Regions from separate parts of the Polymorphum gilvum SL003B-26A1 genome, predicted to be linked through region 2. Evidence: riboswitches for the same ligand, from Rfam matches in the RefSeq annotation. Region 2 holds a riboswitch; the other holds the start of a gene.
The links. A riboswitch is a leader RNA that binds a small molecule or an ion and turns the genes downstream of it on or off. The one in region 2 is predicted to bind S-adenosylmethionine.
Positions count from the first base shown of each region.

Region 1: another riboswitch for S-adenosylmethionine. It lies ahead of SL003B_RS16425 (O-succinylhomoserine sulfhydrylase); the one in region 2 lies ahead of SL003B_RS17440 (hypothetical protein).

Region 1 covers NC_015259.1:3,502,869-3,517,134, forward strand. The annotation lists gene SL003B_RS16380 (helix-turn-helix transcriptional regulator) at 1-175, shown strand, start outside; gene SL003B_RS16385 (hydroxymethylglutaryl-CoA reductase, degradative) at 688-1,965, opposite strand; gene SL003B_RS16390 (TRAP transporter large permease) at 1,981-3,294, opposite strand; gene SL003B_RS16395 (TRAP transporter small permease subunit) at 3,291-3,809, opposite strand; gene dctP (TRAP transporter substrate-binding protein DctP) at 3,895-4,926, opposite strand; gene SL003B_RS16405 (aminotransferase-like domain-containing protein) at 5,061-6,452, shown strand; gene SL003B_RS16410 (helix-turn-helix transcriptional regulator) at 6,894-7,946, shown strand; gene SL003B_RS16415 (DUF6460 domain-containing protein) at 8,055-8,327, shown strand; gene SL003B_RS16420 (2'-deoxycytidine 5'-triphosphate deaminase) at 8,441-9,550, opposite strand; SAM riboswitch at 9,675-9,754, shown strand; gene SL003B_RS16425 (O-succinylhomoserine sulfhydrylase) at 9,800-11,014, shown strand; gene SL003B_RS16430 (CDP-alcohol phosphatidyltransferase family protein) at 11,025-11,633, opposite strand; gene apaG (Co2+/Mg2+ efflux protein ApaG) at 11,826-12,218, shown strand; gene SL003B_RS16440 (tellurite resistance TerB family protein) at 12,224-12,721, opposite strand; gene SL003B_RS16445 (lysine--tRNA ligase) at 12,840-14,266, shown strand, end outside.
Region 2 covers NC_015259.1:3,731,230-3,745,495, forward strand. The annotation lists gene SL003B_RS17415 (VWA domain-containing protein) at 1-1,242, opposite strand, end outside; gene groES (co-chaperone GroES) at 1,562-1,849, shown strand; gene groL (chaperonin GroEL) at 1,903-3,543, shown strand; gene SL003B_RS17430 (coniferyl aldehyde dehydrogenase) at 3,773-5,260, opposite strand; gene SL003B_RS17435 (SlyX family protein) at 5,440-5,652, shown strand; SAM-I-IV-variant riboswitch at 5,736-5,850, shown strand; gene SL003B_RS17440 (hypothetical protein) at 5,898-6,224, shown strand; gene yciA (acyl-CoA thioester hydrolase YciA) at 6,232-6,648, opposite strand; gene SL003B_RS17450 (Crp/Fnr family transcriptional regulator) at 6,760-7,449, opposite strand; gene SL003B_RS17455 (ChbG/HpnK family deacetylase) at 7,663-8,460, opposite strand; gene SL003B_RS17460 (glycosyltransferase family 39 protein) at 8,688-10,208, opposite strand; gene SL003B_RS17465 (glycosyltransferase) at 10,218-11,354, opposite strand; gene SL003B_RS17470 (group III truncated hemoglobin) at 11,618-12,076, shown strand; gene SL003B_RS22440 (alpha/beta hydrolase) at 12,087-13,094, opposite strand; gene hisS (histidine--tRNA ligase) at 13,278-14,266, shown strand, end outside.

The DNA.
Region 1 (14,266 bases), 230 kb from region 2:
CCGCAAGCTCACCGAGGACACCCGCCGGTCGCTCGCCGAGCGCTATCTCAAGGAAACGCGGCTGCCGATCAAGGAGATCACCTATCTGCTCGGCTTTTCGGAAGTCAGCGTGTTTTCGCGTGCCGCCAAGAGCTGGTTCGGGCTTTCCCCCAAGCGGATCAGACAGGGCGGATAGGCCGGCGGGAAGCAATGCGGGGCCGGACCGGGCATGACCCCGCTCCGGCCCCTCAAAGTGTGCCACGCCCGCCCGGCAACCTGGGAGGGAAGCCGCCTGGCGGCGTCTGCGGCACCGCTTTCGCATCTGCCGGAGGCGGCGGTTCGCCCCGGAGCAAAGGTCCTGCCGCTTGTCCCGCCCCGCACCGTCCGGCCCTGCCGGTCCTTCCTGTCTCCGTTCCCCCGACCCGTTGCTGCCGTCTTTGCGGGCGATGGGGCCACGCGGCATTGAACGCTGGGGAACCGGAACGGCAACCGGCGCCCGGCCTCGGCCGGGACCTTGACGGGCGGAGGCCGCCAGCCCCGGTGCCGCGAGGCACTGCCGGCAGGCGATTCGGCCAGACCCTTGATCTCTGGATATCGTCAAAGCTCCCGCGTGTAATTGGCAGGCCATCGGGAAAAATTCACCGATAGCGCCAAACTTCGGCCGGACCTGCGCCCCCCTTCCACTCGCAGCGGATGGCGGCACCCGTCTCAGGTGCCGGCGCGCAGCCGCGCCAGGATCTCCTCGGCAATATCCTGGCGCACCTTGCCGAGCGCCTTCAGTTCGTCGGCAACGCGGTCGATCTCGTCGCCGACGGCGCCGACCATCAGGGCGACGTTCTGGGCGTGCAGCGCCATGTGGCCCTTCTGGATGCCGGTGGTCGCCAGCGCGCGCAGGGCGCCGAAGTTCTGCGCCAGGCCGACGGACACGATGATCCGCGCCAGCTCGTCGGCGGTCCGGACGCCGAGGATCTTCAGGTTGGCCTGCGCGGTCGGATGGATCTTGGTGGCGCCGCCGACCAGGCCGACCGCCATCGGCATCTCCAGGATGCCGACCAGATTGCCGTCCGCATCCGCCTCCCAGCGGCTCATCGAGCGGTACCAGCCGTCCCTGGCCGCATAGGCATGCGCGCCGGCCTCGATGGCGCGGGTGTCGTTTCCGGTGGCGAGCACGACCGCGCTGACGCCGTTCATGATGCCCTTGTTGTGGGTGGCGGCCCGATAGGGATCGGCGTCGGCGAAATGATAGGCCGACAGCATGTTGTCGCGCACCTGCGCGCCGCCGATCTCCTCGACCGGCCAGACGGCGCGCACGCGCGCGACGCGGCGGTCGGCGAGATTGGTCAGGATGCGCAGCAGGCTGCGCGCGCCGGTCCACTGCTCCAGCCTGGGCGCCAGCGCTTCAGCCATGCTGTTGACCGCGTTGGCGCCCATGGCGTCGCGCGTGTCGACGATGATGTGGACGATCGTCATCGGCCCCTCGGCGCTGTCGACGACGCGCACGTCGAGATCGCGGAAGCCGCCGCCGACCTTGAGCAACAGGGGATCCGTCTCGTCGCACACCGCCTTGATGGCGTCGAAGCGCTCCAGCACCTTCAGGCGCACGTTCTCCGGGTCGCTGGCGCCGAGCAACTGGATCTGGGCGGCCATGACCGGTCCGCTGGTCGACGTCCGGAAGCCGCCGGTGGAACGGCAGCGCTTAGCGGAATTGCACACGGCGGCGATCACCGAGGATTCCTCCGTCGCCATCGGCACCAGCACCTCGCGGCCGTCGACGATCATGTTGGTCGCCACGCCGAGCGGAATGGCCATGCTGGCGATGGCATTCTCGACCAGGCGGTCAGCGAGGTCGATCTGTCCGCCGGCGGCCGCCGCCAGACTGTCGACCGCATCGCGGTCCAGACCCGCCTGACGCGCTACGGCCTGCAGCCGCGCGTCCGGCGTCATCTTGTGGAGTCCCTCGATACGGGACGATTTCACATCGCTCATCGGATGTCCTGCTGGTTAGTTGATCATGGACTTGGGCAGCCAGAGCACGAGCCCCGGGAACAGGGCGCACAGCAGGATGCCGAGCGCCTGAAGGAGGAGGAACGGCACGATCGCCTTGTAGACCGTGCCCATGCCGATCCCCGCCGGCAGCACGCCCTTCATGTAGAACAGCGTGTAGCCGAAGGGCGGGGAGATGTAGGCCATCTGCGCCGACACCAGGAACAGGATGCCGAACCACAGACGGTCGAACCCGAGGAAGTCGATCACCGGCAGGAACACCGGAACGCAGAGCAGGATGATCCCCATTTCGTCCAGGAACATGCCGAGGAAGAACAGGATCGCCAGCATCACGACCAGGATCGCCCAGCGGTTGGCGTCGAGGGTCTGGATGAACGACAGCAGGAAGTCGGCACCGCCCGTGCCGGTGAAGATGGCGACGAAGGCGCGGGCGCCGATGGTGATCCACAGGATCATGGTGGTCACCTTGACCACGTCCAGGGCGACGCCGGAGACGAGCTCCCAGCCGAACCGGCGCTCCAGCACCGCCGAAAGGAATGCCAGGGCGACGCCGACGGCGGCCGCCTCGGTCGGCGTCGCGACGCCCCTGTAGATGGTGCCGAGCACGCCGACGATGATCGCCAGCGGCAGCACCAGCGAGCGGAGCGAGGCGATCCGCGCCGCCCAGGACACCTCGACGTCGTCCTCCGGGCGCGGCGCGACGGAGGGATCGAGGGCGGCGCGCAGGACGATGTAGCCGATGTAGAGGCCGGCCAACAGCAGGCCCGGCACCACGCCGGCAATGAACATCTGGCCGATGGAGGCCTGCGCGGTGACCGCATAGACGATGGTGATGACCGACGGCGGGATGAGGATGCCGAGGGTTCCGCCGGCACAGATGGTGCCGATCGCCAGCCCCGGGTCGTACCGGCGCTTCAGCATCGAGGGCAGCGCCAGCATGCCCATGGCGGCGACCGCGGCCCCGACGATGCCCGTCATCGCCGCGATGATGGTGCAGATCGCAATCGTCCCGACCGCCAGGCCGCCCGGCAGGCGCCGCGACCAGAGCTCCATCGCGTTGTACAGGCTCTCGATGACCCCGGACCGCTGCAGCGTGCTGGCCATCATGACGTAGAGCGGGATCGCCAACAGCGATTCCGACAGCATGGTGGAATAGAGATTGAGCACCGTGACCGACAGCGCCGCCGGTCCCCACAGGGTCACCGTGAACACCAGCGCCAGGGCGCCGAGCGTGAAGGCCAGCGGCACGCCCGTCAGCAGCAAGCCGACGAGGCTCGCGAACATGACGACGAGGACGAACTGGGAACTCATGCGGTCACCCCGGCATCCTTCCGCGGCGCCAGGACGGCCAGGACGGCCTCGACCAGCGCCTGGGCACACAGCATGGCGAAGGCGAAGGGCACGACGAACTTCAGCCACCAGATCGGCGGGTTCCAGGCGGAAAAGGTGGTTTCGGCCATGCCGTAGGAATTCATCGCCAGCGGCCAGCTGACGACGGCCAACACCGCCGCGAAGACGGCGATCACCGCCTGCGTGAAGATCTCGGAGACCAGCCGCGGCACGCCCTTCAGCTTCTCGCTGAAGATGTCGACCGCGACGTGTCCCTTCAGGTGAAGCAGGTAGGGACCGGCGAGCATGAAATGCGGCCCGAACACCAGCGTGCTCGCCTCCATCGCCCAGACGGTCGGAGCATTGAAGGCATAGCGGGCGACGACCTCGTAGAGCAGCATCGGCACGACCGCGAAGATCGTCGCCGCCGCGAAGAGGAACAGCCCGCGATTGACACGGGTGATGAGGGCGCAGATCGGGCCGCAGATCGATTTCATGGGGCTGCCGTGCACTGTTGGATCGTCGCGCGACCGGCAGGCGACACCTTGCGGACGCCGCCTGCCGGTCGGAAGGAAGCTGATCTTACAGCAGGCCGAGGGAGGTCATGAAATCGACCTGCCCCTTCAGCACCCGGGTCGCCAGCTCGTCGCCCTTGGTGGCCTTTTCCCAGGACTCCACGGCCTTCGCCCGGGCGGCCGCGATGTCGGCCGCGTCGAGCCGGACGACCTCCACGCCCTGGTCCTTGTATTTCGTCAAGACTTCCATGTCCTGGACCAGGATGTGCTGGCGCAGCGACCCGGAAATCTCCCGTGCGGCGACGGCCAGCGCCGCCTTGAAGCCGTCGGGAAGCTTCTGATAGGCCGCCTGGTTGGCGACGTAGCTGGTCGCGGTCGTCGGCTGGTGGACGCCCGGTAGGATGATGAACTTGGCGACCTCGCCGAGACCTGCCTCGTAGTTCGCCGTCAGGTCGCCGCGGTCGGCGAAGTCGATCAGGCCCTTTTCCAGCGCCGTGTAGACTTCGGCAGTCGCCAGCGGCGACACCGCGACGCCGAGATCGGCCATCACCGCCGATGCCAGGCCGACGAAACGGCCCTTCTTGCCCGCCATGTCGGCGATGCTCTCGATCTTCACCGTGGAGTGCATCGGCTCCTCGCCGTAGACGGTCGGCGCGATGTAGAACAGGCCGCCCTTGGCATAAGCTTCGCGGGCGAGGTCCAGGCCGCCCAGCTCGTAGAACCAGGCTTCATACTGGTCTGACTGCGGGAAGCCGAACGGGATCGTCGAGGTGAAGGCGAAGGCTGGGATCTTGCCGGCCTCGTAGCCGTCGAAGGTCTTCATCATCTCGAAGGCGCCCGACCGCACCGCGTCGAAGGCCTGGTTCGCCGGCACGATCTGTCCGGCGGAGTAGAGCGTGATCTTGAACCGGCCTTCGGTCAATTCGCCGACCCGTTCCACGAATTTCTTCTCGAACTCGAAGGGCGTCGTGCCTGCGTCCCAAAGGGCCTGCATACGCCATTCCACGGCCTCCTGCGCCCTGGCAACCGTTGGCGCCGCCAGAGCGACCCCGCCGAACACCGAACCGGCCAGAAGACCACGCCTGCTTATTTCCGTCATGACATCCTCCCAGGAGAAATCAGAGTCTTATTGTTCGATAGTCGAAACTGTCATAAAAACGGCTGGGACAATCAAGGGACGGTTTGCACCAATAACACAGACACTGTCCCAGAAAAATTCGAGGGACAATCCCGATGGATGGCGGCAAGCCGCGCCTGTCTCGCGTCGACCAGATCGTCGAGAACGTCGCCTTGATGTTCGAAGCCGGGGCGTACAAGCCGTTCGAGCGCCTGCCCTCGATCCGTCAGGCCGCCCGCGAGTACGGCGTTTCGAAGAACACCATGGCCGAAGCCTACGATCGGCTCGTCGCCAGGGGGCTGCTCGAGGCGCGTCCCGGATCGGGTTACTACATGGCGCAGGTCCGGATCGCCGCGCCGATGGCGCCTGCTCCGCATGTCGCCGCGGCGATCGACGGCGTCTCCCTGCTGCGTGAACAGCTGGAAAAGCATTATGAGGTCCGCCCCGGGGACGGTCGACCACCGCCCCTGTGGATGGAAGGCTCTGAACTGCGGCGACATTTCGCCCATGCCAAGGCGCCCTATCCGGACGCCATCGATTTCGGCTACGGCAGTTCGTGGGGCTACGGTCCCTTGCGCGACAGGCTCAGGGTTCAGTTGCTGGAGCGGTCGATTTCGGCCCAGCCCGAAGGCCTGCTGCTGATCCACGGCGTCAATCACGGCCTGGACCTGATCATCCGACACCTGATCGAGCCCGGCGACACGGTCTTCGTCGACGAGCCCGGATATTATCCGCTGTTCGCCAAGCTGACCTTCGCCAAGGCGGAGATCGTCGGTATTCGGCGCGAGCGCGACGGGCCCGACCTCGACGACCTGGCGTCGAAGCTCGCCGTTCACAAGCCGAAGATGTTCGTCACCCAGTCCCACGGCCACAATCCGACCGGCAGTTCGCTGTCGCCCGCACGCGCCTTCGGCCTGATGCAGCTCGCCGAGCGCTGGGGGTTCCTGCTGGTGGAGAACGACGCCCTGGCCGACATCCTCCCGGCGACGTTGCCGCGTCTGGCCGCCCTCGACCAGTTGAACCGGGTGCTCTATCTCGGCACCTTCTCCAAGACGCTGTCGGCCAGCCTGCGTTGCGGCTACATCGCCGGCAACCCGGCCATCGTCCGCCGCCTGGCGGATATCAAGATGGTCACGCTGGTGAACTCGTCGGACCATGTCGAGCGGTTCGTCTTCAACCTGATCCAGGCCGGGCACTACCTGAGGCACCTGCGGCGCCTCAAGGGCCGGGTCGAGGACGCCTACAAGGCCGCCCGGGTTCAGATGGAGGGGCTGGGGCTCTCCGTCATGGACAGCTCGATCCCCGGCTTCTATCTCTGGACCGAGTTTCCCGACCGCGTCATCGAACTGGAACTATGCCGCGCCGCCGCCGAACGCAGCATCTTCATCTCGCCCGGCTCGGTCTTCCATCCCAACCGCAAGAGCAGGCAGACTGCCGCCATGCGCGTCAACGTCGCCTATGCGACCGATCCGAGGTTCATCGCGTTTCTCGCCGATATCCTGAACTGAGCGAATGCCTGTCTCGGGATATCGCGACGCGCGATCCGGCTCGCCCCGCCGGTTCGCCGGTCCAGACCCGTTCACATTTTCGCGATCCGAAATTCCGATTGAAGGACAGCGACACGCGGACCGTCCGACCCGAGCGCGGACGGTCCGGTCGAATGGCGGGCAGGAGAGCGGCAACCCGAACGCGCCGGGCGCGCCCGGGAAAACGAATGCCGCCACGACCTTAGCGTCGCGATCGAAACCCCGGAAACGCGCTGCCGCGCCCGTCCGTGACGCTGGAGCGGTCCGGATTTGAATGCTTTCGCCGTTCCTGCACCGGCGAACCTGCCTCCGGATTTCCTCCCCCTGTGATGTTTGACAATCTCTGACGGCAAATTGACCTCAAACGCCATTTTACCTAGCGTCAGACAGGAACGTTCGATCGGATGAGGCGGCGACGGACGGATGGACACGATCACTCCCGAGGCGAACCCGAACGAGTGGTGCCGGGCCGACACCCTGCAACTCGTCGAGGTCTTCGCGAAACGGCACGGCATGGACTGGGAGGCGGTTGCCGCTCGGTTCGGCTTCGCACCGACGATCGCGCGGGAGGAAGGCTCGACCATCGCCTTCGCGACCTTCCTGTCGGTGTTCGAATATGTCGCGGCGGTTACCGGCGACGATGCGGACATGCTCGACATCGGCGCCGACATGCCGGTCGGCCTGGTATCGACCTTCGACTATCTCGCCCTGTGCGCACCCAGTCTGCGCGTTGCGCTCGCTAACTGGGAAAGGTTCCTGCCGCTGCGGACCAACTGCTACCGCATGCTGTTTCGCGAGGACGGCGACTTTGGGATCCTCGAATGGGACGTGGCGGACCGGTTCGGTCCGCGGACCCAGAACACCTTCGCCCGCGTCGCCTGGGCGGCGAGCCGGATCCTTCATGCCGCCGGCGATCAGGACATCGGCCTGCGGATCGAGTTCAGTGCGGCGCGGCCGAAGAAGTGGTCGCAGTTCCAGAAGCGCATGGGCGAGCGGATCGCCTTCCAGCAGCCGGTCGACAGAATCCTCATCCCGGCCCGCCACCTGTCACTGCGTCCGCGCCAGAACGAGCCAAACCTCTATTCCATCATCGAACAGGCGGCGATCCACGAACTGGGCAGCCGGACCGGCGAGGCAGAACCGCTCGCCAAGGTGGCGGAGACGATCAACGAAAGCCTGAAGGCGGGGACCGTCAGCCTGGAGACGGTCGCCTCGACGCTGGGGATGTCGCCGCGCAGCCTCCAGCGCCTGCTGGAGACGGAGGGCACCTCTTTCCGCAAGCTGACCGAATCCATCCGCCGTTCCATGGCGGCGCGCTACCTGCGCGACACCAGGCTGCCGATGAAGGAGATCGCCTTCCTGCTCGGTTTTTCCGAACTCAGCGCCTTCTCCCGCGCCGTCAAGACCTGGTACGGCGTTCCGCCGAAGTCGATCCGCCTGTTCGGCATCGGCGGTCCGACGCGCCAGGACGGCTGACGGTTCGCGTTCCCCCTCTGCCCGAGCGACGAAGGAAGGGGGATGCGGCCGGCGCCGACAGTCCCTATCTTGCGCGCAGCTGCTCTTCCGCTTCGAAAGGATTCCCGCATGGCCGGCGACGCATTGAGACGCTTTCTCGGCGACACCCCCGCACGGGTGATCGTGCGCCTCGTCTTCCTCTCCTTCGTCGTCGGCGTGATCCTGTCGGCCATCGACCTCGACCCGCTGGAACTCATCGATCTGGTCCTGCGCTTCTTCCAGCGGCTGTGGGAGATGGGCTTCGAGGCGATCGAGCGCATCGGGCGCTATTTCGTCCTCGGCGCGGTGATCGTGGTTCCCGTCTGGGCGCTCACGCGCCTGCTCAGCATGCGGCGGAACTAGCCCCTGCCGGCCTGCGACAGGAGACCGGCAGGTCTCCAGCGGTCCTCCGGCAGGTTTCCGGCACGTCCTCAGGACTACCGGCTTCCAGCGCCGAACCCCCACCGCCGGACGGCCTATAACACCTTGAAATGCTTAGAAAGTTTCAGCGCCTGGCCTTGGTAGTTGGAGCCGATGCCCTCGCCGTAGAGGCGGCGCGGCCGCTCGGCCATGTGCTCGTAGACCAGCCGGCCGACGGTCTGCCCGTGCTCGACAAGGAAGGGCACATCGTGCGAGCGGACCTCCAGAACCGCCCGCGACCCCGTCCCGCCGGCCTGGCCGTGGCCGAAACCGGGGTCGAAGAAGCCGGCGTAGTGGACGCGAAACTCCCCGACCAGCGGATCGAAGGGAACCATCTCGGCGGCGAAATCGGGCGGCACGTGCACCGCTTCGCGACTGACAAGTATATAGAATTCGTTCGGATCGAGGATCAGCGAGGCCTCGTCGCGGCGGTGGATCGGTTCCCAGAAATCCAACGGATGGTGGACGGCGCGCAGGTCGACGTCGATCACTGCGGTGTGGTGCTTGGCACGGTAGCCGACCAGGCTCCCCTCGCCGCTGCCCTTGAGGTCGATCGACAGCTGCACACCTCCCCCGATGCGCTCGTCGCCGCCGTCGACCAGACGCTGCGCGGCATGGATCTCCTGAAGATCCTCGTCCGAAATCAAGGGGTTGCCGATCCGGAACCGGATCTGCGACAGGCGCGAGCCGGTGCGCACGAGGATCGGAAACGTCAGCGGAGAGATCTCCGCGTAGAGCGGTCCGCTGTAGCCGGCGCCGACCGTGTCGAAGGCCCTCGCATCGTCGGTGATCACCCGGGTGAACACATCGAGCCGGCCGGTAGAGCTCTTCGGGTTCGCCGTCGCCGAAATTATGGCAGGAAGATCAAGGACTTCCTGGAGCGGGACGATATAGACGCAGCCGGTCTCCAGCACCGCGCCGTGGGCCAGGTCGACCGTATGCAGCCTGAGCGCGTCCAACCGGTCGGCGACCGTGACGCCAGGGCCAGGCAGAAAGCTCGCGCGAACCCGGTAAGCCTTTGTTCCCAGGCGAAGATCCAGGCTCGCCGGCTGAATCTGACCGTCCACCAGGGGCGTCTCGCTGCGGATCGCGCCGTTGCGGAACATGTCCTCGATCATGTGCGCGGGCAGGATGCCCTCCGGCCGCATCTCGGTCGTCTCGGTCATGTGCGTCGTCCCCCGGCAGCGTGTTTGCGGCCAAATCCTGCATCGTGCTGATTAGCCCAAGCGCCGGCCAGTTCCAACCGGCTTTTGGAGCCGATTGACGCCAGCCGGCGAATGGCTTATCAGGGCTCGTCTCCGTGGTGATTTGGGCCGGCCGGCTTGCAGCCACGTTAAACAAGTCGCTAAAAAGGTCGGGAGGCAAAAAGCCCCGGCCCGTTCGGCCGGGGCTTTTGCATTCTGGAGCACGCGATCATGGCCGCATCCGACGACAAGACGACTTCCCGCAGGCCGCTGCGCCCGGCGACCGAACTGGTTCATGGCGGAACCGTTCGCTCCCAATACGGCGAGACGTCGGAAGCGATCTTCCTGACCCAGGGCTTCGTCTATCAGACGGCAGAGGCCGCCGAAGCCCGCTTCAACGGCGAGGATCCGGGCTTCGTCTATTCGCGCTACGCCAACCCGACCGTCGCCATGTTCGAGAACCGCATGTGCGCCCTCGAAGGCGCCGAGGCGGCGATCGGCACCGCCAGCGGCATGGCCGCGGTCAACCTCGCGATCATGGCCAGCGTCAAGGCCGGCGACCACGTCGTCGCCGCCAAGGCGCTGTTCGGTTCCTGCCGCTACATCGTCGAAACGCTGCTGCCCCGGTTCGGGGTCGACAGCACGCTCGTCGACGGCACCGACCTGGAGCAGTGGCGCACCGCGGTCCGACCGAACACCCGTGCGGTCTTCCTCGAAAGCCCGACCAATCCGACCCTCGAGGTCATCGATATCGCCGCGGTCGCCGAGATCGCCCACGCCGTCGGCGCGCGCGTCATCGTCGACAACGTCTTCGCGACACCGATGTTCCAGTCGCCGTTGACGCTCGGCGCAGACGTCGTCGTCTATTCCGCGACCAAGCACATCGACGGCCAGGGCCGCTGCCTCGGCGGCGTGGTGCTGTCGACCAGGGAGTGGATCGACGACCAGGTGATGCCCTTCGTCAAGCATACCGGCCCGGCAATGAGCCCGTTCAACGCCTGGGTGTTGCTGAAGGGCCTGGAAACCCTGACCATCCGCGTCGAGCGCCAGTCGTCGAGCGCCGCCCGTCTCGCCGACTTCCTCGCGGGGCAGCCGGAGATCTCGCGCCTGATCTATCCGGGCCGCCCCGATCACCCGCAGGCGGCGCTCATTGCGCGGCAGATGCGGGGCGGCTCGACCATGCTCGCCTTCGAGCTCAAGGGCGGCAAGCCGGCTGCCTTCGCCTTCACCAACGCTTTGGAGATCATCAAGCTCTCGAACAACCTGGGCGACGCAAAGAGCCTGATCACGCATCCGGCTACGACGACCCATCGCAGCGTCGAAGAAACCGCCCGAGCCGAACTCGGCATCACCGATGGCCTGCTCCGGCTCTCCGTCGGGCTGGAAGACCCCGAAGATCTTCTGGAAGATCTCGCAGGTGCCCTGTCTGCGGCGGCGGCACTCTGACGACCGACGGTCAACGCTTCAGCATCTGCACCGACATGACGAAGCGGGCGGCCGCCGACAGGAAGCAGACGGCTGCAAACGACCAGGCCAGGACCGCGAAGCCGGCCGGCCACAGGCACATGGCCAGAAACACGCCGATGGTCTCCGCTCCTTCGGCGAGCCCGCCCAGATAGTAAAGGGATTTCGATCCCTGGCGGGTGGTCGCCAATCCGTTCTTTTCGGCCATGATGGCAAAGGCGAGGAAGGCCGCGCCATTGGCATAGAAACTGAAGAGCAGCGCCGCGGCTGCCAGCGCGTTGGTATCCGGATCGAGGATCGCAAAGGCGAAGGGGACGGAGCCGTAGAAGAAGAAATCGAGCACGATATCGAGATAGCCGCCGAGATCTGTCTTGCGTGTCGATCGGGCGACGGCGCCGTCGAGGCCGTCCGCGAGTCGGTTCGTCACGATCAGGATCGCGGCCAGGACCGGAGCGCCAAGCGCGATCGCCACGGCCGCAGCCGCACCAAGGCCCCCGCCCGCGATCGTGACGGCATTCGCTGAAACCCCCCGTTCCGCCAGGCGACGCCCGAGCGCGTTCAATGGCGGGTCGATCAAGGGACGCAGGCGGGCATCAAACATCTGCAGGGCTCCGGTCGGTGCTTCGCCCGTCATGGCCAAATCCACGCGCCTCGGCAAGCCGGGCAGCAATCACGGGCGCGTCACCGGACAACGCCAGATGCTGTCCGCGTCCAACGACATGACCTATATGAACGTCAGACCTGAGCGCCGATCATCAACGCGCAAGACAGTCGAACAAGAGGTACCACCCGCATGTACCGAGCCGTCACGCATCGGATCGAGGTAACCGTCGAACCCCATTTCCTGCCCGAGCAATCCGAGCCGGAGGTGGGGCGCTATTTCTGGGCCTATACCGTCGAGATCCGCAATCTCAGTCTTGAGCCCGTTCAGTTGCGGTCGCGGTACTGGAGGATCACGGACGGGCAAGGCCGGGTGCAGGAAGTGCGCGGCGCGGGCGTGGTCGGCGAGGAGCCGGTGATCCGGCCCGGCGAGATGTTCCACTACACCTCCGGCTGTCCCCTCTCCACGCCGTCCGGAATCATGGTCGGCAGCTATCTCATGCAGAAAGCCGACGGGGAGACGCTCGAAGTCGAGATCCCCGCCTTTTCCCTCGACACGCCGCAGGCTTCCCGCAATCTCAACTGACGGTTTCAGGCCACCTTGTGCCGTGCCTGGGCCGCACGCTCGATCGCCGCAACCGTCAGCTTGTCGAGAGACAGTCGATCCCTCAGCATCTGGAGGAGGCGCAGTTCCTCCTGTTCGACGCTGAGATCTGCCGCTGCGACGTCGACCGCCAGGGCATAAGCGGTGTCGTAAAGCTTGGCGGGAAGGCTGTCGGCAACCAGATCGAGGATCTCGTCCAGACCGTCCTGGTTCTGCAGGCGCTCGCCGCAATCCTGCGCAACTTTGACAATACGTTCCGTGTCAAATCCGCGGAAGATCGGAAGAATCTTCACGATTTCGCCTATGGAGGCTAGCTCTGCGTCGGTCATGCTGCTGTCAGCAGCGGACATGGTGACCATGACATAGACGAGGGCTTCCTGAATGCTGACGGTCTCGCGCATCGTTTCCAAAAACCTTATCCAAGCCGCGCCAAGGCGCATCGGCCACAGGTATAGGGTCGCGGCAGCGTATTCAAGCGATTGCATCACCCCCTCGTGATTGACGCGGGGCATCGGCTTTTCTAGTGTCCCCGCGCTTGTCGGCCAGCGCGACCCCGAAACCCGCTGGCTTCTCCCCCCGGAAAATGCATCGGAACGCGAGACCATGACCGCACGCCCTCTCCCGCCGCTTGACCTGTCGCCCGAGTTCGTCGCGGCGGCCAGGATCTCCAAGGCCTGGCCGTTCGAGGAAGCCCGGAAACTGGTGAAGCGGATCGAGAAACGGGACCCGTCTCGTCCGGTGCTGTTCGAGACCGGTTACGGTCCGTCCGGCCTGCCGCACATCGGCACCTTCGGCGAAGTCGCACGCACCACCATGGTGCGTACGGCATTCCGCCTGCTGACCGAAGACAGCATCCCGACCCGGCTCTTGTGCTTCTCCGACGACATGGACGGCATGCGCAAGATCCCGGACAACGTGCCTGACAGGGCGTTTCTGGAGCCGCACCTGCACAAGCCGTTGACCTCGGTGCCGAACCCGTTCGGCGGCGACTACTCGAGCTTCGCCGATCACAACAACGCCATGCTGCGCCGCTTCCTGGATACGTTCGGCTTCGATTACGAGTTCGCCAGCGCGACCGAATACTACAAGTCCGGCAGGTTCGACGCGATCCTCCAGCGCGTTGCCGAGCGCTTCGACGCCATCATGGACATCATGCTGCCGACACTTGGCGAGGAGCGCCGCGCGACCTATTCGCCGTTCCTGCCGATCTCCGCCAAGACCGGTCGCGTTCTCTATGTGCCGATGAAGGCCGTCGACGCAAAGGCCGGCAGCATCACCTTTGTCGACGAGGATGGCGAAGAAATCACCCAGAGCATATTCGGCGGACAGGTCAAGCTGCAGTGGAAGCCCGATTTCGGTGCACGGTGGGCGGCTCTTGACGTCGACTTCGAGATGTTCGGCAAAGACCATGGCCCGAACATGCCGATCTACGACAACATCTGCACAGCGCTCGGCGGCACGCCGCCGGAGCACTACGTCTACGAACTGTTCCTGGACGAGAACGGCGAAAAGATCTCGAAATCCAAGGGCAATGGCCTGACCATCGACGAGTGGCTGACCTATGCCCCTACGGAGAGCCTTTCTCTCTACATGTTCCAGAAGCCACGCACCGCGAAGAAGCTCTATTTCGACGTCATCCCGAGGACGGTCGACGAGTACTACACCTTCGCATCGAAGTTCCCGTCGATGCCGGTCGAACAGCAACTCGCCAATCCGGCCTGGCATATCCATTCCGGCAACGTCCCGGTGATCGACATGCCGGTGCCGTTCTCCATGCTGCTCAACCTCGTGTCGGCCTCCAATGCGGAGAACAAGGACGTGCTCTGGGCCTTTATCTCGCGCTACGCACCCGGGGTGACGGCCGAAACGCATCCCAGGCTCGACGACCTGGTCGGCTACGCGATCCGCTATTTCGACGACTTCGTCAAACCGGCGAAGAAATACCGGACGCCGGACGAGGTCGAGCGTCGGGCCCTGGAAGCGCTGGATGCCGCACTGGCTGCCCTGCCTGCCGATGCCGATGGCGCCGC
Region 2 (14,266 bases):
CAGCACGCGCCAGCCCCAGACGACGCCTTGGTGGATGTTGGTGTAGCCGTCCGCGCGCATGGCGGCGACGGCATCAAGCAGGGCCTGCTTGTCGTTGGTCAGATCGGTGATCGGCTGGGTCTTGCACAGGAAGTTCGGTCCCTGCGACGACGAGGTGCCGTAGGACTTGGGCTGGTTGCGGTACTTGCAGAGGCGCCCCTGGGCGACCTCGCGCGTGGCGAGGCTGCCGTGGATCGGGCTGTCGCCCTGGTCGTAGATATTGACCTGGGCCGCCTGCTTGGCGGTCAGGGAGCAGGCGCCCGCGTTATCGGCCAGCCAGTTATTCGAATAACGGTAGCCGTCGCGGTTGTCCGGGGAGCTGTCGGGCTCGTCGGGGGCGAAGGCGGGAACGTACAGGCTCGCCGGTACGTCCGGATCGGCCGCGTCGTCGGTCACGTCATAGGGCATCGGCCGGGCCTCGACGCAGCCGAGCCAGTCCGTGCCGCCGAGTTGCTGGTAGAGCGAGAAGCGGCTCGGCCGGCCGTTGACAAGGGCGGACGACGAGAACAGGGACGGGACCGGCGTGCCGTCGCTGCCGGTCTGGAAATTGGTCCAGTGCACGGGCGAGCGGCCTTCGCGGTCCATCCAGGGCTGCGTCGCCTTGTCGGCGCCGATGTTGACGAAGGCGGTGAACGGCACTAGGCCGACCATGACCCGGTCGTCCTCCGTGCTAATCTCGTTGATCGACATCAGCGTTCGGATCAGATCGGAGGCGGCCTGCTTGAGCGTCGTCATGCGCGACCCGGCCATCGAGCCGGAATTGTCGAGCACCAGCACCACGTCGAACGAGGCGGTGCCGACCTTGGATTCGGCCATCACGGCGAAACTGATCTCTTCGACGCCGAGCAGCGGCGCGAAGAAGGTCGGCATGGTGACGCCAGCCTCGACGCTGATCGTGCCGTCGCCGACGGTCACGTTGCGCGACACGCTGCCGCGCTCGGGCGCCGTATAGAGGCCGTCGAAATAGGCCTCGGCATGCTGGCGGATCTGCTCCGCCGTGTATGTGCCGGATTTGTAGTTTGCAGCCAGCGCGGTGGCGTCCGCCGCCGACTGCAGGCGGCTCTTTTCCGTCACCACGCGCGACATGTCGATGCCGACGCCACTGCCCGCGGTCAGCAGGAAGGCGAAAGAGCCGAAGGCGATCGCGATGTTGCCGCGCCTGTCGGAGAGAAAGCGGAAGATCTTCACGGCCAGAGTCCCCATTTCGGGGTCTTTCTACCCGATCCGGTTTTCCAGCCGATTTAGGAAACCGTTAAAGTTTGGCTACAAGGCTGCTCGAATGCGATGCAAGGGACCGGGCAGCGGCCGGCACCGGGACCGGGACTCCGGCCGGCAGGAATTTTCTCGATCCGCGCCATTGACATCGCCAGAGGGTGATCATAAATCCTTCGCGCGTTAGCACTCGCTTGAGGGGAGTGCTAACAGGACGCGGGATCTCCCCCGCGATCTCTCGAGCCATCAACTTTGTGGATTGCGTGCTGCCTTCGGATGGGGGCACGCCGCATGAGAGGAAAGAGCCAAGATGACATTTCGTCCGCTGCACGACCGTGTCGTTGTCCGCCGCGTGAATTCCGAAGAGAAGACCGCCGGCGGCATCATCATCCCGGACACCGCCAAGGAAAAGCCGCAGGAAGGCGAAGTCGTCGCCGTCGGCCCCGGTGCCCGCAAGGAGAACGGCGACCTGATCGCCCTCGACGTCAAGGCCGGCGACCGCGTCCTGTTCGGCAAGTGGTCCGGCACCGAGGTCAAGATCAACGGTGAAGACCTGCTGATCATGAAGGAATCCGACATCATGGGCGTAATCGCCTAATCCGCGTCCGACCCGATCCTTCAAGTTCCAATCCAGACAAGTGAGACGAAACCATGGCAGCTAAGGACGTAAAGTTCGGCACCGACGCCCGCGAGAAGATGCTCCGCGGCGTCGACATTCTGGCCAACGCCGTGAAGGTCACCCTCGGCCCGAAGGGCCGTAATGTCGTTCTCGACAAGGCCTTCGGCGCTCCGCGCATCACCAAGGACGGCGTGTCGGTCGCCAAGGAAATCGAGCTGGAAGACAAGTTCGAGAACATGGGCGCCCAGATGGTGCGCGAAGTGGCGTCGAAGACCAACGACGTCGCCGGTGACGGCACCACGACCGCGACCGTTCTCGCCCAGTCGATCGTCAAGGAAGGTGCCAAGGCGGTTGCCGCCGGCATGAACCCGATGGACCTGAAGCGCGGCATCGACCTCGCCGCCGCCGAGGCCGTCAAGTACCTGGTCGCCAACTCCAAGACCATCACCACCTCGGAAGAAGTGGCCCAGGTCGGCACCATTTCGGCCAACGGCGACACCCAGGTCGGCAAGGACATCGCCGAGGCGATGCAGAAGGTCGGCAACGAGGGCGTGATCACCGTCGAGGAAGCCAAGTCGCTCGAGACCGAACTCGAGGTCGTCGAGGGCATGCAGTTCGACCGCGGCTACCTGTCGCCCTACTTCGTGACCAACGCCGAGAAGATGCTCGCCGAGCTGGAGAAGCCCTACATCCTCCTGCACGAGAAGAAGCTGTCCAACCTGCAGGCCATGCTGCCGATCCTGGAATCCGTCGTGCAGTCCGGCCGGCCGCTGCTGATCGTCGCTGAAGACGTCGAAGGCGAGGCACTCGCCACGCTCGTCGTCAACAAGCTGCGTGGCGGCCTGAAGATCGCCGCCGTCAAGGCTCCGGGCTTCGGCGACCGCCGCAAGGCCATGCTGGAAGACATCGCCATCCTGACCGGCGGCACGGTGATCTCCGAAGATCTCGGCATCAAGCTCGAGAACGTCACCCTCGACATGCTCGGCAAGGCCGAGAAGGTGTCCATCTCCAAGGAGAACACCACCATCGTCGACGGCGCCGGCGCCAAGGAGGACATCCAGGGCCGCGTCGCGCAGATCAAGGCGCAGATCGAGGAGACCACCTCGGACTACGACCGCGAGAAGCTGCAGGAGCGTCTGGCCAAGCTGGCGGGCGGCGTGGCCGTCATCCGCGTCGGCGGCGCGACCGAAATCGAGGTGAAGGAAAAGAAGGACCGCGTCGACGACGCCCTGAACGCGACCCGCGCGGCCGTGGAAGAAGGCATCGTCCCGGGTGGCGGCACCGCGTTGCTGCGCGCCAAGTCGGCGGTCGAGAAGCTGACCTCCGACAACGCCGACATCCAGGCCGGCATCAAGATCGTCCTGCGCGCCCTTGAGTCCCCGATCCGCCAGATCGTCGAGAACGCCGGCGTGGAAGGCTCGATCGTGGTCGGCAAGATCCAGGAGAACAACGATCCGTCGTTCGGCTTCGACGCCCAGTCCGAGACCTACGTCAACATGATCCAGGCCGGCATCATCGACCCGACCAAGGTCGTGCGCACGGCCCTGCAGGACGCCGCCTCGGTGGCCGGCCTGCTGATCACCACTGGCGCCATGGTTGCCGAGCTGCCGAAGAAGGAAGCACCGGCGATGCCGGCCGGCGGCATGGGCGGCATGGGCGGCATGGACTTCTAAGAAGTCCATAAAGCCGCCCATCAGCGAGAATGCTGAACCCGCCAGGACGGGTTCGGGGGCGGCATGGACTTCTAAGAAGTCCATAAAGCCGCCCATCAGCGAGAATGCTGAACCCGCCAGGGCGGGTTCGGGGGCGGCATGGACTTCCAGGAAGGCCAAACGCTTTAGAATACGGAAAGGGCGGCTTGCGGGCCGCCCTTTTTGCTTGCCCGGGATCAGGACCGAGGCGTCAGCGCATCAGGTAGGCGGCGATCCAGCTGGCGATCCGGCCGAACGGCGGGCGGATCAGGCCGCCGGTGTTCCAGCGCGCCTGTTCGAACACGCCCTTGGCGTGGCTCAGCGCGCGGAAGCCCTCGACGCCGTGATAGGCCCCCATGCCGCTTTGGCCGACGCCGCCGAACGGCAGGTCGTCCTGGGCGTAGTGCAGCAGCACATCGTTGACGGTGACGTTGCCGCTGGTGGTGCCGGCGAGGACCTTGTCCCGGTTGGCGCGGCCGACCCCGAAGAAATACAGCGCTAGCGGGCGCGGCCGCGCGTTCACGAAGGCGATCGCCTCGTCGAGGCTCCGGTAGGCAAGGACCGGCAGGAGCGGGCCGAAGATCTCCTCCTGCATGACCGTCATCTCGTCCGTCACGTCAAGCAGCACGGCCGGCGCCACGGCATTCGGCAGCGGCTGCTGCGGAGGCGGCTCGGCCTCGATCTCGATCACGCGCGCGCCCTTTTCCCGGGCGTCGTCGAGCAGCGCCCGCTGCCGCTCGGCATGGCGCGCCGTGATCATCGAGGTGTAGGCGGGATCCGCCGTCCCGCCCGGATGATAGTGCCGGACCGCCGCGACATAGGCGGCGACGAAGCGGTCGAGATCCGCCGCGTGTACCAGCACGTAGTCGGGCGCGATGCAGGTCTGCCCGGCGTTGGCGGTCTTGCCGAAGGCGATGTCCGCCGCCGCCCGCTCGACCGGATGGCCGGGCTCGACGATGACCGGCGACTTGCCGCCCAGTTCCAGCGTCAGCGGCACGAGCGTGTCGGCGGCCGCGCGCATCACCTTGCGGCCGACGGCGGTGCTGCCGGTGAAGACCAGATGGTCGAACGGCAGGGCGGAGAAGGCGGCGCCGACGTCGGCTCCGCCGGTGACGACGGCGACCTGCTCCTGCGGGAAGATCTCGCCCAGCATGGCGGCCAGCAGCTCGGTCGTCGCCGGCGTGAGTTCGGACGGCTTGACCATAGCGCGGTTGCCGGCGGCAAGCGCGGTCGCCAGCGGCACCAGCGCCAGCGACACCGGATAGTTCCAGGGCGACAGGATGCCGACGACGCCGAGCGGCTGGCGGATGACGTGCGCGCGGCCGGGCTGGAAGGTCAGCGCCACGCGGCGGCGCTCCGGCCGCATCCAGCGGCGCAGGTGGCGATGCTGGTACTTGATCGCCTGCACCACCGGCGCGAGGTCCATGATCGCCGTTATCTGCGCCGGCCGGTGGCCGAAGTCGGCGCGCGCGGCCGCCTCGAATTGCCGTCGCCGCGCGACGAGCGCCGCCTTGAGCGCGCGCAGGGCGGCCCGGCGGCGCTCGAGCGGCGGCGGGCCGTCGGCGAGAAACGCCGAGCGCTGGCGCGCGAGCAGGGCGGCAAGGCTGCCCGCGCCGCTCGCCCCGTCGCTCGCCCCGTCGCTCGCCTGGTTGCTTATCTGGTCGCTTATCTGGTCGCTGGCCTCGCCCTGCGCCGTCATGGCCGCCCTTCCTGCACGGCGCGCGCGGAGGCCGCGCACCGGTCGAGGGCCAGAGTAAGGCGGCCGCCATCATCCGGCAACCGGTTCCGCAACCGCCTGCGCCGCGGCCCTTGACGCCGCCGCCGTTCGCCGCCAAGTGAAGGAGACGCCCCCCTTGACCCGACAACGCCGAGGCCCCGATGAGCAACGACCTGGACGCCCGCGTCGAAAAGCTGGAGATCGACCTGGCCCATGCCGTCTACACCATCGACGAGATCAACGCCGTGGTGGTCGAGCAGGCACGCCAGATCGACCGGCTGACGCGCAGGCTGGCCGACATGACGGATCGGGTCGAGGACCTGATCGAGACCGGCTTGGCCGGTCACCGGATCGACAAGCCGCCGCACTACTGAGGCCGGGTCGGCCGGCCGTCGCGGGCAGCGGCAGGCAAGGCCGGCGGCGCGATTGACGGCGCGCTCAGCGCATGGCATAAGCCGACCATCATCAAGAGAAGGGCTGGCGCCCTCGCCAACCTGCCCGGCCGGGCAAGGTGGTCTCCGCCAAGGGATGTGGTCCGCGCGCGCCGCGCAAGGACAACCAAGCGGTCCGGAAGCTGTCCTGCGCCAGTCCTCCTCGGGCAACCGACGGAGGATTTTTCATGTCTGCCCACCCGACCATCGCCGACGCCTGCGCCCTCGCCGACGCCACCCTCGCCGATATCGGCCTTATCGGACCGGCTGCGGCCGACGATGCCGCCTCGATCCCTCAGAACCGCGAGCGGCTTGTGCTGGCCCGGCTCAGCGCCATGCCCTTTTTCGGCGGCCTGCCGACGCATCTGCCCCCGCTTTCGCCCGACGAGCGCAGGGCCCGTCTCGACGCGCTCGTGGCGCTGTGGGCGAGCGGCTGCCCGCGCGCGATCGACGAACGCCTGTTCGCCGACCTGCTCGAGAGGAACGGATCGCGCAAGCGGCTGCGCAGCCGCTGACGGCCGGTCAGGCCGGGGTCGGGCAGGTCGCCGGGACCGGGCGCGGCCGGCCGTCCTCGTCGACGGCGACGAAAGTGAACATAGCCTCGGTCACCTTCTCGCGGTGACCGAAGCGGTGGCGCAGCGCCCAGGCCTCCAGGTTGATCTCCATGGAGGTGCGCCCGATCCGGCCGACGCGGGCATAGACGCACAGAACGTCGCCGACATGGACCGGACGGATGAACTTCATCCGGTCGATGGCGATGGTGACGACGCGACCGTTGGCCCGCTGGCTGGCCGCGATGCCGCCGGCAAGGTCCATCTGCGACAACACCCAGCCGCCGAAGATGTCGCCGGCCGCGTTGGTGTCGGCCGGCATCGCCATGGTGCGCAGCGTCAGCTCGCCGCTCGGCTGGTTGGTGTCTTCGGGCGTGGCATGCGTCACTGGGCTGGCTCCGTCGGTTCGTCGGGCGGTTAAGGGCGGCGCTCAAGGGCGGGCACTCAAGGGCGGGCACTCAAGGCCGGCCAGGCAAGGTGGCCGGTCAAGGGCGAATGATCAAAGGGTGGCGGCCTGTTCGAGCACACGCGGCTGCTCGAGGCAGTAGTAGCCGGAGATCCGGCTGATCGTGCCCGAGCGCTTCCAGTCGTTGAGCACGCGGCTGACGTTCTCGCGCGCGGCGCCCGCCATGTTGGCGATGTCGGACTGGCTGAGCTTGTAGTGGATCAGGATCCGGTCGCCGTCGAGCGTCTTGCCGAAGGTCTCCGACAGCTGCAGCAGCGTCTGGGCCACCCGGCCGGGCAGCGGCAGGAAGGAGCGCGCGGCGAGAATGTCGTTCGACTGCCGCAGCCGCTTGCCGACGATCGACAGCATGTGGCGGTAGAGGCCCGGGTTCTCGTCGGCGAACCGCTCGAAGGCGCTCTTGTCGATGAAGGCCAGCCGCGACGCCTTGAGCGCCGTCACCGTCGCCGAGCGCGGCCGGCCGTCGAGCAACGCCAGTTCGCCGACCACGTTGCCCGGCCCGAGAACCGCCAGCAGCTGCTCGTCGCCGTCGACCGACAGCATCGACACCTTCATCGAGCCGTCGAGGATGGCGTAGCAGCCGTTGCCCGGATCACCGGCCTCGAACAGGATCGCGCCGGGGGTGACACTCATCGGTCTTGCCAGTTTCGACAGCCCTTCGGCCAGGTCGTGAGACAGCCCCTCCAGGGAAAAGCTGTTGTCGAGAAAGCCCTTCAGATCCGCCAATGCCCTGCCCCCGCTGCCGCTTGGCCGCTCCCGTCGCACGGCGACCGGGCGCCAAGCGCAGAAGTGTGACCCACATCACGTGCAATTTCGCAATCTACGCCCATATCTACAACCATGGAAGCGGGTCGCCCCCAACCCGTTTCCCGACCTCCCGAAAAACGGCTCCCCCCCGCAGGAGCCGTTTTTTCGTTGGCCGCGGCAGGGCGGGCCGCTTCAGTAGAGAAAGACGTCCTTCTCGTCGAGCGTGCGAAAGAATTCGTCGCTCATCAGGACGTCGAACTGGCATGCGCGCACCGCCACCTGGTGTCGGGACTCGATCCGGCGCAGCCGGTCGTCCGGCACCGCCGGCATGCATGCGACGAAGGTCATGTCGGCGAGGCCGTCGAAATGGCCGCGCAACGCCTGCTGCAGGGCGGCGCGGTCTTCGAGCGCCGGCAACAACGGACCACAAGGCAGGGTCTTCAGGCCGTGCTTGGCCGCGAACCGGGCGAAGCGGCGAGCTCGCCAGCCTTCGGCGAGGGGAAAGATGAGGAGCGGCGGCTTCTTCAGACCGCAATCGGCCACGGCCTTCATGAGCAGGCCGGCGATCACCCGATGGCGCATCAGGCCGTCGCGCAGGGTGACGAAATCGGGCGCACGCCCGAAGTAGTCGGCGAACAGCCGGATCTGCGCCACGATCTCGCTGCGGACGATCTCGTCGGGCAACAGCCGCAGCGTCGCCCGGCGCGAGATCCAGCCCGGTGTGCGGAAGCTGGCGCCGAAGGTGTCGCGCCAGCGCAGGCTGCACGGTTCGCCCGTCCGACCGCTCAGGGCCACGGTCAGGCCGATCAGCGCATGGCCGGCCTCCTGCTCGGCGAGTTCGCGCAGCGGCAGGTATTCGCGGCTCCACAGGTCGGTACAGACAAGACAGCCAACGGCGCTCAGCCGACGGGCGGCGAGCAGCGACCGCACCGCCCGGTCGACGCCGAAGGCCAGACCGTAGTCCACCGCCGCCAGGGTGATCCTCTTCATCGCGCCCCAAATCCCCGTCCGGGGCTCAAGCCCCCCCTCTTCCCTACGGCAAAACCGGCCGGGAACACAATCGCTGCGGTCTGTCCAAAAAGAACGACGGAAAGAGCGCAGGGCACCGCGCCGCCACACCGTCCCGATGGTCACCTCGGGCGAGCATCGCGAGACCCGGGGCCTACTCGGTCCCAGAGTGCCGGCTGCAGGGCTCGCCCCGCGCCGCCGTCGGTCCGTCAGTCCAGTCCTCCGTTTCCGGGATCCTCGAAGACGGAGCGCAGGGGATCGCGGTTGGGCCGCGCGATCTCGTAGACGACCAGGTCTTCCAGGAACACGCCGTTGACGGTGCGCGCAAGGGTGGCAACCCGCTCGACGTGGTCGAACACCTCGGCAAGCCGGGCCGAATTGTCCCGGCGCGCCTCGGCAACATAGAGCCCGGGCCGGTCGAACAGGCCGGCTGCGACCGGCGGCATCATGACGTAGCGGATGCGCTCGTTGAGCTGGACGACGGGAAGCTCCTGCGCAAAGGCGAAGGACAACTGGCTGGTGAGCCCGTAGCCGGTGGTGGCGAGATAGGCGGCACCGCGGCTGTCGGCGAGCGCGCGGATCCCGGCCGTCACCTGCGGCCAGCCGCGCAGCTGGAAGGTCGGATCCTTGCGGGCGAAGCGGCCGGTCAGAGGATCGACCGCATGGACCTGGACGACGACGGCAACCAGCACGCCGAGCCCGACGGCCGCAGCCGACCAAAGCTGCCAGAGGCGCTCGCGGCGGCCCGGCGCGGCGGCAAATACCGCCGCCGTCAGCGCCAGGGCGGGAAACAGCGGCGCCGGCCAGTTGGCCTGGACCCGCGCGTGCAGGGAATGGAACAGCATGTAGGCCAGGAACGGCACCAGCGTCAGGACGATGAGGCTCGCCGCCCCGTCCCGCGCCAGCGTGCGCCGGCTCAGGCGCGCGACGCCGAACCCGGCGAGCACGGCGACGAGCGGATTGAGCAGGCCGACGAGCGCGCCGAGGAACTCGAAGACGTATTTCGTCGTCCAGTCGCCGCGCCCGGCGCGGCCGAACTGCTTGTAGAAGGAGGCCCATTCGTGTCCGTGATTCCAGACCAGTACCGGCGCGAAGCACAGCAGCGCGAGGCCGCCGCCGGCCCAAAGCTGCCAGCTGGCAAACCAGCGCCGGGCCTCGGGCACCCACAGGAGCCAGAGCACGATGCCGGCACCCAGGAACAGCACGGAATACTTGGACACCAGGCCGAGGCCGGCGAATACCCCGACCGCCAGCCACCAGTCCGCCCGGCCAGAGACATGAAGTTCCGCCAGCGCCCACAGGGTCAGGCCCCAGAAGAACACCGAGGGCGTGTCCGGCGTGGCGATGATGCCGCCGACGCCGATCAGGATCGAGGCGTTGAAGAACAGCACGGCCAGGCCGGCGACGTGCCGGCCAAACAGGATCGCGGCTGTACGCCACAACACCAGCGAGCCGACAGCCGCCGACAGGACGCCGACAAGCCGCACACCGAGCGCCGTGTCGCCGGCGATCTGCTGCCCCGCCCAGATCCACCAGGCGATCATCGGCGGATGGTCGTAGTAGCCGAAGGCCGGATACAGGCCCCAGATCCGGTAATAGGCCTCGTCCTCGACCAGATGGGCGTTGGAGGCGGTCCACAGCCGGAAAACGATCAGCACGCCGACGAAGAGGGCCAGTGCCGAAGGCCGCAGCCAGGAGGGAAGCGTCTCGCTGCCGGAGGGGGTCTTCACCGCGTCGCCTCAGGCCTTGCGCCAGGTCAGCACGGAACTGGCCGCATAGTTCCAGACCGCGCCCATCGCAGCACCCGCCGTCCCGGCCAGCCACCAGACCGGCTGCTGGTCGTAGATCAGGCTGGCGACGCCGACGTTGGCGAGCACGCCGACGCTGCATACGGCATAGAAGGTCAGCAGGCCGCGCAGCATGCCGAAGCCGGTTAGCCGGCGGTCGCGATAGGTCAGCCGGTTGTTGAGCAGGAAGTTGGACGTCATGGCGACGAAGGTCGCCAGCGTCTGCGCGACGTTGAACTCGAGGTCGAGCGCGACCAGGGCGGCGCGCAGGGCAAGCAGATGCACCAGCACGCCGCTGGCGCCGACCAGGCTGAACATGAGGAAGCGCACCGACACCAGGTCGCCGAAATACTTGGACACGAGCAACCCCAGATAATCGAGCGTGACGAGCGTATCGAGCTTGCTGTCGCCGTGCCTGCGTTCGCGGAAGACGAAGGGGAGCTCGCGGATGCGCAGCTTGCCGCCGCCAGTGGCAACGATGTCGAGCAGGATCTTGAAGCCCTGGGAGGACAGTTTCGGCGCCAACTCGTCGGCGACCGCCCGGCGCAACATGAAGAAGCCGCTCATCGGGTCGCTGAGCGAGACCTTGAGCAGCTTCTGCGCCAGGCCGTTGGCCAGGTTGGAGCCCCAGGTGCGCAGCGTCGACAGGCCCTCGCCCATCGCGCCGCCCTCGGCCTTGCGGCTGGCGACGACGAGGTCGGTCTCGCCCGTCTTCAGGATCGCCAGCATTCTCGGCAGCAGGGTCTCGTCGTGCTGCAGGTCGGCGTCCATCACCGCGACGAAGGGGGCGGAACTCGCCAGCATGCCCTCGACGCAGGCACCCGACAGGCCGCGTCGGCCGACCCTGCGGATCACCCGCACGCGCGGATCCTTGCGGGCGATGTCGCGCGCCGCCGCCGCCGTGCCGTCCGGGGAGTTGTCGTCGACGAAGATGACTTCCCAGGCGATGCCGTCGAGGGCCGTGCGCAGCGCCTCGACCATCGGCGCGACGTTGCCGCGCTCGTTGTAGGTCGGCAGCACCACGGTCAGGTCCGGCACCTGCAGCGCGGCAACCGCCTCCTCGCGCTCCTGTGCGTCGGTCGAGATCATGAAACGTCCATTCCTGGCACCCGGCGTTCCCGCCGCCGGCGGCCGTGCGCGGGCCGCATCGCAGTGGCCGGGACCATAGACAAAATGCCCGCATTTGCAAGCCGGTCTGACCGGTCGCCGGGGCCCGGGTGCGCCCCTTCCCGGCGTGCAGGGTGAGACCTGTTGCCGCGCGACAGGACTCCGGCAGGTTTCCGGACACTCTCCGGAGCCTTTTAGGCTATGATTAAGCTATCAGTACGTGTCATTCGAGTGCCGGAAAGCCCATGCAGACCATCGAGGTGCGCCCCGCCGTGCAGCGGGAACCCGCCCATCCGTCCATCGACCGAAAGCAGATCTCGGATCTTGTCGAGACATTCTACCAGCACATCCGGACTAACGATCGCCTCGGCCCCGTATTCGAGGCCAGAATTGCTGGCGATTGGGGGCCTCATCTTGACAAGATGAAGGGTTTTTGGGCCTCCGTCCTTCTCAAGACTGGAGAATACAAGGGAAAGCCGGTTCCGGCGCACTTCCGGATGAAGGAAGTCGTCACCGACGACTTCCGCATCTGGCTGGACTTGTTCCGCGCGACCGCCCTCGAGGTGTTCGACGACCCGGAGGCGGCCGCGATCGTCATCCGCCAGGCCGAGAAAATCGCCACCAGCCTCTGGATGGCCATGCTCGCGACTCCCTTCGACAAGGCGCCGAACTTCCTGTTCGGCGAGGCCGGAGCCGGCCGCTGACCGGTGCCGGTCACCGCTCCATCGCGAACACGAGAGCGCGGTAGACGGAGACCGGATGGGCGGACAAATGCCCTTCTCCGTCAAGGACTTCGAAGGTCAGATCGATCTGACCGGCGCCGCGCTCGGCAATCAGTTCGGCGAGGTCGCGGGCGCGGCCGACCATGCGGTTGCCGGCAACCCAGGCCCTGCGCCGTACCAAGTCGCCGGGCTGCTGCCGCTCCCACCGGGTGAGGTCCTCCTCCTGCGATCCCACGGTCAAGCGCAAGGGAATCGGGACGGCCAACGCCTCCCCCGCCCGGTCGAAGAAGGCGGTCGCCTCGCGCAGCATCTGGCCGTTGTTGACCCACAGCGACGCGCTGCTCGCCACATAGGCATCGAAACTGTCCGGCCGCGTGAACAGGGCATGCAGGGTCATCAGCCCCCCGAGCGAATGGCCGTAAAGGGTCTCACGCTCCGGATCGACCGGAAAGCGGGCCGAAACGAACGGTTTGACCTCCTGCACCAGCATGTCCAGATAGACATCGCCGCCACCAAGCGGCGACCAGGGCTTGCCGTGCGGGCGCTCGGGCATGTCGAAGCGGCCGGCGGGATGGTCGCTCGGCGGGGTCATGTCCAGGAGGCGACGGTCGGTGTCGAGCCGGCGGTCCGGATAGCCGACGGCGACGATCACGGGCGGCGCCTTGCCGACTGAGCGGCCCGTCATCGCGAGGTTCTCGGCGAGACCAGCGAAGAGCGTGAAGCTGAAGTCCGCATCAAAGCTGTAGACGACCGGAAAGCCGCCCACCGGGGGCTCGCCTTTCGGCGTCCAGACCGCGACGCGGACCGGCGACCCTAGCACCTTGCTGGCAATCATGTATTCGGCTGTATCGTCGATAGCGACCGGGCCGGTCGGGTCCGGCCCGCCGGCCGAGGCGGGCGCGGAGCCGACGGCGAACGGAGCGGCGGACAGGAAGGCATAAAGCAGGGCGCGGGCAGCGGCAGTACGCCAGCCCGTGGCGGTCAGGTCCACGTGCATCATCGATCCTCGTGCGGCGATCGCGTTCGAGCATCTCCCTCGGCACGTAGCCTAAACCAAGTCGCGGCTCAATCAAGGCGCGGCTGCCGCCTTGCCCCGCCCACGGCTTTCGTCTAGGAAACGGGCGCCTGCCGGAGCGCGGCAGGCTCGACCGCCCGGCTTTCCACCGCAAGACCCGTGATCCGCATGGCCAACCCGAAGACGCAGAAACTCAAGGCCCGCCTGCCGCGTGGTTTCGTCGACCGCAGCGCGTCCGACATCCGGGCCACGGAGGAAATGGTCGCCAGGATCAGGGCCGTCTATGAACTCTACGGCTTCGATCCGGTCGAGACGCCGATGTTCGAATACACCGACTGCCTCGGCAAGTTCCTGCCCGACACCGACCGGCCGAACGCCGGCGTGTTTTCCGTGCAGGACGACGACGAACAGTGGATGAGCCTGCGCTACGACCTGACCGCGCCGCTGGCCCGCCACGTCGCGGAGCACATCAACGACATCCAGTTGCCGTTCCGCAGCTATCGCGCCGGCTGGGTGTTCCGCAACGAGAAGCCGGGGCCGGGACGCTTTCGCCAGTTCATGCAGTTCGACGCCGACACGGTCGGCGCGCCCGGCGTCCAGGCCGACGCCGAGATGTGCATGATGATGGCCGACACGATGGAAGCCCTCGGCATCCAGCGCGGCGACTACCTCATCCGCGTCAACAACCGCAAGGTTCTCGACGGCGTCCTGGAGGCGATCGGCCTTGCCGGGGACGACAACGGCGAACGGCGGCTGACCGTCCTGCGCGCGATGGACAAGCACGACAAGTTCGGCTCCGAAGGCGTGCGCCTGCTGCTCGGCGAAGGACGCAAGGACGAAAGCGGCGACTTCACCAAGGGCGCCGGACTTTCGGAAACGGCCATCGAGGCGATCCTGGAGATCCTCGACGCCTCGGCCATCGACGACCTGATCGACTACAGCAACGACTTCACCTTCAAGACCGCCGCGCTGTCGAAATTCGCCATCAACCAGCACTTCCAGGAAGGCTTCGCCGAGCTGAAGCTGATTTCCGACCTGGTCAAGGCGTCCGGCTACATGTCCGACCGGATCTCGATCGATCCATCGGTCGTGCGCGGTCTCGAGTATTACACGGGGCCCGTCTACGAGGCCGAACTGCTGTTCGACGTCACCAACGA